DNA from 2 places in the Natronincola ferrireducens genome. Region 1 is predicted to be linked to the other one. Evidence: riboswitches for the same ligand, from Rfam matches in the RefSeq annotation. Region 1 holds a riboswitch; the other holds the start of a gene.
What was found. A riboswitch is a leader RNA that binds a small molecule or an ion and turns the genes downstream of it on or off. The one in region 1 is predicted to bind lysine.
Positions count from the first base shown of each region.

Region 2: it holds a riboswitch for lysine, as region 1 does, so the genes downstream of both, BLS22_RS04880 (aspartate-semialdehyde dehydrogenase) here and BLS22_RS02230 (Na+/H+ antiporter NhaC family protein) in region 1, are expected to answer to the same signal.

Region 1 covers NZ_FNFP01000001.1:485,989-489,752, forward strand. The annotation lists gene BLS22_RS02230 (Na+/H+ antiporter NhaC family protein) at 1-1,313, opposite strand, end outside; lysine riboswitch at 1,480-1,662, opposite strand; gene BLS22_RS02235 (YajQ family cyclic di-GMP-binding protein) at 1,826-2,320, opposite strand; gene BLS22_RS02240 (hypothetical protein) at 2,451-3,044, opposite strand; gene hisS (histidine--tRNA ligase) at 3,330-3,764, shown strand, end outside.
Region 2 covers NZ_FNFP01000001.1:1,060,319-1,064,082, reverse strand. The annotation lists gene dapA (4-hydroxy-tetrahydrodipicolinate synthase) at 1-871, opposite strand, end outside; gene BLS22_RS04880 (aspartate-semialdehyde dehydrogenase) at 928-1,923, opposite strand; lysine riboswitch at 2,089-2,271, opposite strand; gene BLS22_RS04875 (bifunctional folylpolyglutamate synthase/dihydrofolate synthase) at 2,632-3,764, shown strand, end outside.

The DNA.
Region 1 (3,764 bases):
ATCATAAGTCCCACCATTTCAGGATTAACATTAGCTGAAATTGATATGGCTATCGGTAGCATAATAGCAAAGGTCCCCCAAGAAGTACCCGTTGAAAAAGCAATAAAACCAGCTGCTATAAAAATGATGGCTGGCAATATAGCGATAGGTAAATTATTACCCACTATAGTTGCTACAAAAGTACCCGTCTGTAGCCCATCATCTCTTAACACACTACCAAAGGTCCATGCTAAAATTAGAATACTAAAAGCTGGCACCATTGATTTAACCCCTTGAATAAAAGCATTCATAAAGTTACCATAAGTCATCAAGCCCCGTGGTACAAACATGATCATACATAGAAATAGGGCGCCAATCCCACCATATACAAGGGAGATGGCTGCATCAGTATCACCTAGTGCCTGCCATAAAGTCACTTCTCCATTAAAATATCCACCAGTATAGATCATAGCTATCAATGTAAACGTAATTAAACCAGCAATAGGCACAATTAAGTCCCAAGGTGTCCCTTTACTTGATATGTCTAAGCTACTGAAATCATCTACAGGAGGTGTTGAACCTTGATCTGCCTGGATTTCTCCTGTCTCCATGGCTCTAGCCTCAAAATCAGCCATTGGTCCAAACTCTATATTAAGAGCAGCAACAAGAACTACCATTAATAGTGATAGCCAGGCATAAATGTTAAAAGGAATTGTTGCAATAAATCCATTTAGTCCGTTCATCTCAAAACCTGCACCCCTTAGTGTAGGCTCCATGATAGAGATGATGTAAGCAACCCAGCTAGATAAGGGTACTAATATTGTCACTGGTGCCGCAGTTGAATCTAATATATAGGCCAGCTTAGCCCGTGAAATATTATAACGATCTGTTAAGGGACGCATGACTGTACCTACTGTTAAACTATTGAAATAATCATCAATAAAAATAATACAGCCCAATATAAACACAGCGATTTGAGCACCAATTCTTGATTTAACCTTTTTAGTTGCCCATTCACCATAGGCTGCTGAACCTCCAGCTACAGTAATGACAGCAACTAATCCTCCCAACAAAGCTAAAAAAATTAAAATAGCCATATTCCAAGAATCTCCTGCATTTTCAATAATGGAATTTACCATTTCCAGGATTGGTCCAATTACAGGATTGGTTGAAGCCAGGTTTGCTGCAATCTCTGCTGAAGCAAAATTTACATAGATAAAATATCCAGAAAAAATGCCAATGATTAATGAGCCAAAAACTTCTTTTGTTGCTAAAGCTAGTCCTACTGCAATAATTGGTGGCAATAAAGATAGCCATCCATAAACATGTTCCATAGTTAGTCCTCCTTGTGTTGTTTTATTACCCGATTTTTTTATAGCTATCCTTTGCTGTAAATTCTATGCTTATTTATGCAAACAAAAAAACACCTAACAAAATAAAGGTTTGTCAGGTGTTTTTTATCATAATAAAATATACACCTACACCTCCCGTTAACCCTTAGCATGAGATAGCACTCCATTAGGATAGTGGGTATGTATCCTAATGACAGTTCTGCATTTATTTAATGCAGACCCAGTCATAAGCTTTGGTACTTATGACTTCGGCGATGGCTCCTTTCAACATACTTCATAGGCTTCCAACCTCTGTATGTATACTTTTAGACACCGCGCCTCTACCCCATCCCTCTGAGAGATGAGGATTTCTATTTAATTTTTAAGTATACAACATAAGATAACAAATATCTAAGGATTTGTCAAATGCTTTTGTTGTATAAACTCTAGTGTTGATATATTGTTGTTAATAGCAATATACAAAGTAACTATAGCTATACCTACCTGTTCTGCTATTATCTATAATTTACAAATTGAAGATTCATAGGCAAATCAGCAGCCTTTAAGGCTTGGATGACGGCCTGCAGATCATCTCTGTTTTTGCCGGAGACCCGAACCACATCCCCCTGGACAGATGCTTGCACCTTTAATTTCAATCCTTTTATTAAAGTAGTAATCTTTTTAGCTTCCTCTTGGTTAATTCCCTGTTTAACCTTGATGACTTGTTTCACTCTTCCCCCTAAAGCATGTTCTACCTTTTGATAATCCATTCCCTTGAGGGGAACATTTCTTTTAGCCAGCTTTGTTTGTAAAATGTCGATGACATTTCTAAGCTTAAAATCATCGGAGGTAGCAATAAGAATTTCATCCTCCTTTTTTTCAATGACAGTATTACTACCTTTAAAGTCAAACCTTTGGGCAATTTCTTTTTCAGTTTGATTTACTGCATTTGTTACCTCCTGCATGTCCACTTGAGAAACAATATCAAAAGTACTGTCTTTTGTAGCCATTTTATCCCTCCTTTATAGCATATTTTATTAAAATTTTAAACATTTCTAGTATAGCCACATTACATTAAGTTAAAAAGCAACCCTAAATAAGGACTTTACTAAAAAATTAAGCAATAGGATTGTGACCTAACTATAATTTGTAGTGCAATACCATTAAAATATTGCCACATACTTCTCTAACCAATATGTAGTGATCAAACATTTTTTCAACAGCATTAATAATGTCTCTTCTTGAGGTTTTGGATTGTAGTTCACTGGTGATTTCATAAACATCCACCTGAACCTTATCCCAGTTGAAATGCTGTAGCTTAGAGGATTGACTAGCATTAATGAGCTCAAAGGGTATGGATGCAAAAATATTACCATTAAAAACCTCATGGGCCTGCCAAAACCTATTATGAATATCCAATACACCACTGGATTTTAAATCTGAAGTTCTTATGGAGGCAAACCTTTCTAAATAATCCCCATCATAATAGTTCTTTACTGTAATAGGTTTATATAAAAAGACTTCTTGAGAAATTTTTTCGATTTTCATATCGACATGATTGATTACGTCTACATTATTTTTGTTGTTTTGTTGATTTGTTACATGAATCAAATGCTGTTTGTAGACTTCTGCAGTTACTATTAACTCCTGTAGCAAACTAATTTGTGAATTTGTATATGAACTGGCTTCTAAATCATTTACAATTCTTTTGATTTTGTAAAGTTGATTATTCACATGAGTCACCTTCCCTAAGCATATTAGACTTATTACTAATATTATAGTACAAATTTGGAAATTAAAAAATAAAGAATATGTCACAACTTAAATATATTAGTATATTATCGAAGCAAGTTGTAGAAAATTTATGAACAAACCAAGAATGAAAGCTCCTTTCATTCTTTATGAAATAATGGTAAAATATAGTGTAGTATTGGATATATACAACAAAAATGACTTGATAAATTTTTAATATTTGGATATATTGTTAATAATACACTGATAAGATAGGAGGAAACAACATTGAAATTCAACTCAAACCCTGTAAGGGGAACCTTTGACGTTTTACCACAAGATATGGAATTGAGGAATTGGGTACAGGATACCATCAAGAAAGTTTATAGGGAAAGGGGCTATATGCAAATAGAAACCCCCTGTATTGAAAACTTAGACCTTCTAAACGATGGTGAAGGTGGAGAAAACCTTAGACTTTTATTTAAAATATTAAAGCGTGGAGAAAAGCTCACCTTTGATGAACTATCAGAAAATGCCCTATGTGATTTAGGCTTAAGGTTTGACTTAACCTTACCCCTAAGTAGATTTTATGCCAACAATCGCAATGAATTACCTACTCCCTTTAAGGCCTTTCAAATGGGTTATGTGTGGCGGGCGGAAAGACCACAAAAGGGGAGATTCCGTCAGTTTACCCAATGTGATATTGACATCATAGGGGATAAA
Region 2 (3,764 bases), 570 kb from region 1:
ATATGATTTGTAGCCGTTTCATTTCTTCAATTAGCTTTTGTTTAGTTTCCTCCTCCATGGGTGTTAAAGGAAGTCTTAGTTCATTTTCAATATAGCCCATAGTACCCAATGCTGCCTTTACAGGAATTGGATTCACTTCTATAAATAATAAGCTAATAAGTTTCTTATAGTAAACCTGTAGTCTAATAGCTTCCTGAACATCTCCTTCTTGGAAGGCTTTGCACATAGCTTGGGTTTCCTTCGGCAGTATGTTGGCTAATACAGAAATCACCCCATGACCCCCACAGGAATAAATCGGTAGGATGTTATCATCATTACCCGACCAAATTTTAAAATCTGCTGGTGCTAATCTCTTTATTTCAAGAATTTGTGTCATATTACCACTGGCTTCTTTAATGCCAATAATATTATCTACCTTTGCTAACTCTGCTACTGTTGCAGGTTCAATGTTCACTCCTGTTCTTCCAGGAACATTATAAAGAATAGCTGGAAGAGATGTAGATTTTACAATTTCTGTATAATGTTGTATAAGTCCTTTTTGGGTGCATTTATTATAGTAGGGAGTAACCAGTAGGATGCCATCTGCACCTAGCATTTCTGCCTGCTTTGTATATTTAATCGATACATCTGTACTGTTGGAGCCCGTTCCAATGATAACAGGCACTCTTTTGTTGGCTCTTGCTACAGCAGTTTTTATAACCGCTTCCCTTTCCTCATAGCTCTGTGTGGATGCCTCCCCAGTAGTCCCTAAAACAATTAACGCTTGATTATCATTTTCTAATTGAAAATCAATAAGCCTTTCAAACCCTGCTAAATCAACCTTTCCACCTTTAAAAGGGGTAACAATAGCAACGCCGGCACCGTTAAACATAATTTTTCCTCCTTTTCATTTTATTTTTAAACCCTACTTTTTAAAAATCCTATACCTTACTTCATTGCCTCCATTACCTCTATAATTTGTACAGCATTGGTGGCAGCACCTTTTCTTAGGTTATCTGCAACTACCCAAAGAGATAGTGCCTTAGGATTGTATAAATCCCTTCGTATACGGCCTACGTAAGTATCATCTGTATTAGCTGTTTCTAAAGGTGTTGGATACTCGTTATTTGCTGGATTATCTAATACAACTACACCTGGAGCATTTTCAAGAATTTCTCTTACCTCTTTTAAATCCGGCTCCTCCTTAAACTCTAGGTAGATAGATTCACTATGTCCATAAAACACAGGAATTCTAACAGTAGTCGCATTTACTTCTATAGTATTATCTTCTAATATCTTTTGTGTCTCGTACACCATTTTTAATTCTTCTTTTGTAAATCCATTTTCATTAAATACATCTATATGAGGAATACAGTTGGCAGCAATTTTCTTAGGATAAACTTGATTTGGATGTTCAGCATCCCGCATTTGACCTTCCAGCTCTACAATAGCGTTGTGACCGCTGCCTGACACAGCTTGGTAGGTGGATACAACTATTCTTTTAATACCATATCGCTTATGCAATGGTGCTAAAGCCACCATCATTTGTATAGTAGAACAGTTGGGGTTTGCTATAATACCTCTATAATCCTTTAGCACATGGGGATTTACCTCAGGTACTACCAATGGAATCCCTTCAGTCATTCTCCATTGTGAGGAGTTATCTATAGCGATATTTCCTGCCTCGGCTGCAATGGGGGCATATTTTTCTGATACACCTCCACCAGCTGAAAATAGTAAGTAATCAAATTTATCCTTCATAACTTCTTCTGTTAGTAGCTCTACTGTAACCTCTTGCCCATTGAAATCCAACTTTTCTCCGGCAGATCTGGCTGATGCAAACACTCTTAACTTCTCAATAGGCACCTTTCTCTCCTTTAAAATTTCAATTACCTTTCTACCAACAGCTCCTGTTGCTCCTACAACACCAATTGATAAACCCATTTCATATTCTCCTCCCATAAATTAATTGATTTAGTAATATTTTTCATATATTAAGACTAATAAAAATCTCCTAGGTTAAATCCTAGGAGTTTGTTAATGCAATAGTAAACAAGACATGTTAATAAATAATAGCAATATCTATTAAATCATCTATGAACCTTGCAATTAACAAATAGCGCCCCATGGACATTATCCCCATGACAGTGATTTAGCTATTCACTAAACCCCCAGCCGTTAAATCGATAACTATTCAACAGCTTCGGCACGTCAGCCTTTTTATAGTAGTATTGAGGGTTTCCCTCTTGTCACCTACTATATACTCATCTTCAGTGCACCTCTATTTATTAATTATATATTTAATTATAGTCTTAAATATTATCAATATTATAGATTTTTAAATTTATACTTGATCTTTGTTAACATTTAAGGTAGTTTAACATACTTTTAATAATTCTGTCAACTTTAATTTAAAATTATTAGTATTTTATAAACCCCATCTATAACCCAATGGATCATACAGCTTAGGGATATAAAACCTGTTTCTAGGCAGTTTTTGGTATTTTTTTACTTTGTTTGTTTCTGTCGAAAAAATATTTTCCTAAACAAGTTTTTTCTTGATTTTTCCCTATTGTATAGGAGATTTTTTGGTTGTATAATAAATCTATTGCAAAGAAAAAAATCTATTATCATGATTAGGAGGAGTGTTGGTTGAACTTTTGGGAGGCCATTCAATTTATTGAAAAAAATCATAGTTTTGGAACAAAATTAAGCTTAGAAAATATCGGTAAAATATTACATGTTTTAGGTAATCCTCAGGATCACTTGAAATTTATTCATGTAGCTGGAACCAATGGTAAAGGTTCCACTTGTTCCTTTATCCACAGCATGTTGATGGCAGAAGGATATAAAGTTGGTCTTTTTACCTCTCCACATTTGCAATGTTATACCGACAGAATTAAAATTAACGGTATTAATGCTTCAAAAGAGGACTTTGCAGCTATAGTTGATGATTTATCTAAAGTAATTTTACCTCTACTAGAGGAGGGGATGGACCCTCCTGCAATGTTTGATATGATGACATTAATGGCCTTTTTATATTTTGTTAAAGAAAAAGTAGATTATGTTATTTTAGAGGTAGGATTAGGTGGATTAACAGATGCTACAAACATTATCAAAAATTCACTGATTTCTGTGATTACACCTATAGGTATAGATCATATTGATATTTTAGGATCTGATCTTAGGCAGATTGCCCTCCATAAGGCTGGTATCATCAAGCCCCAGGGTATGGTAACCTACCATTGGCAAGAACCTATGGTTGAAGAGGTTATTAAAAAGGTTGCAAAAGATAAAAATGCTAAAATTTATAGCTTACAGGAAAAGGATGTAGACCTGCTGGATATGAATATTAAAGAGCAGATTTTCAATCTCTCCACAGCATTTGGCCATTATGAAGACTTGAAGATTAAAATGATAGGTAAACATCAAGTTTATAATGCTGCTTTGGCTACACTTACTTTAATGGTGTTAAGAGAAAATAATATGCTTTCTATTAGTAATGACAGCCTATTTAAGGGTTTATATAGTAATTTTTGGGGAGGAAGATTGGAAATATTGCATCATAACCCCTTAGTTTTGATTGATGGGGCCCATAACCTCCAGGGCTCTGAGGTATTAAAGCAAGCTATTCAACAATATTTTCAAGGGCAAAAAATCAATATGGTTATTGGTATGTTGAGGGATAAGGATGTAGAAGGGGTTTTGGGGAATCTCGTACCTCTATGTAATAAAGTTGTCTTTACTCGTCCTAACAGCCCACGAGCTATGGAACCTGAGGAATT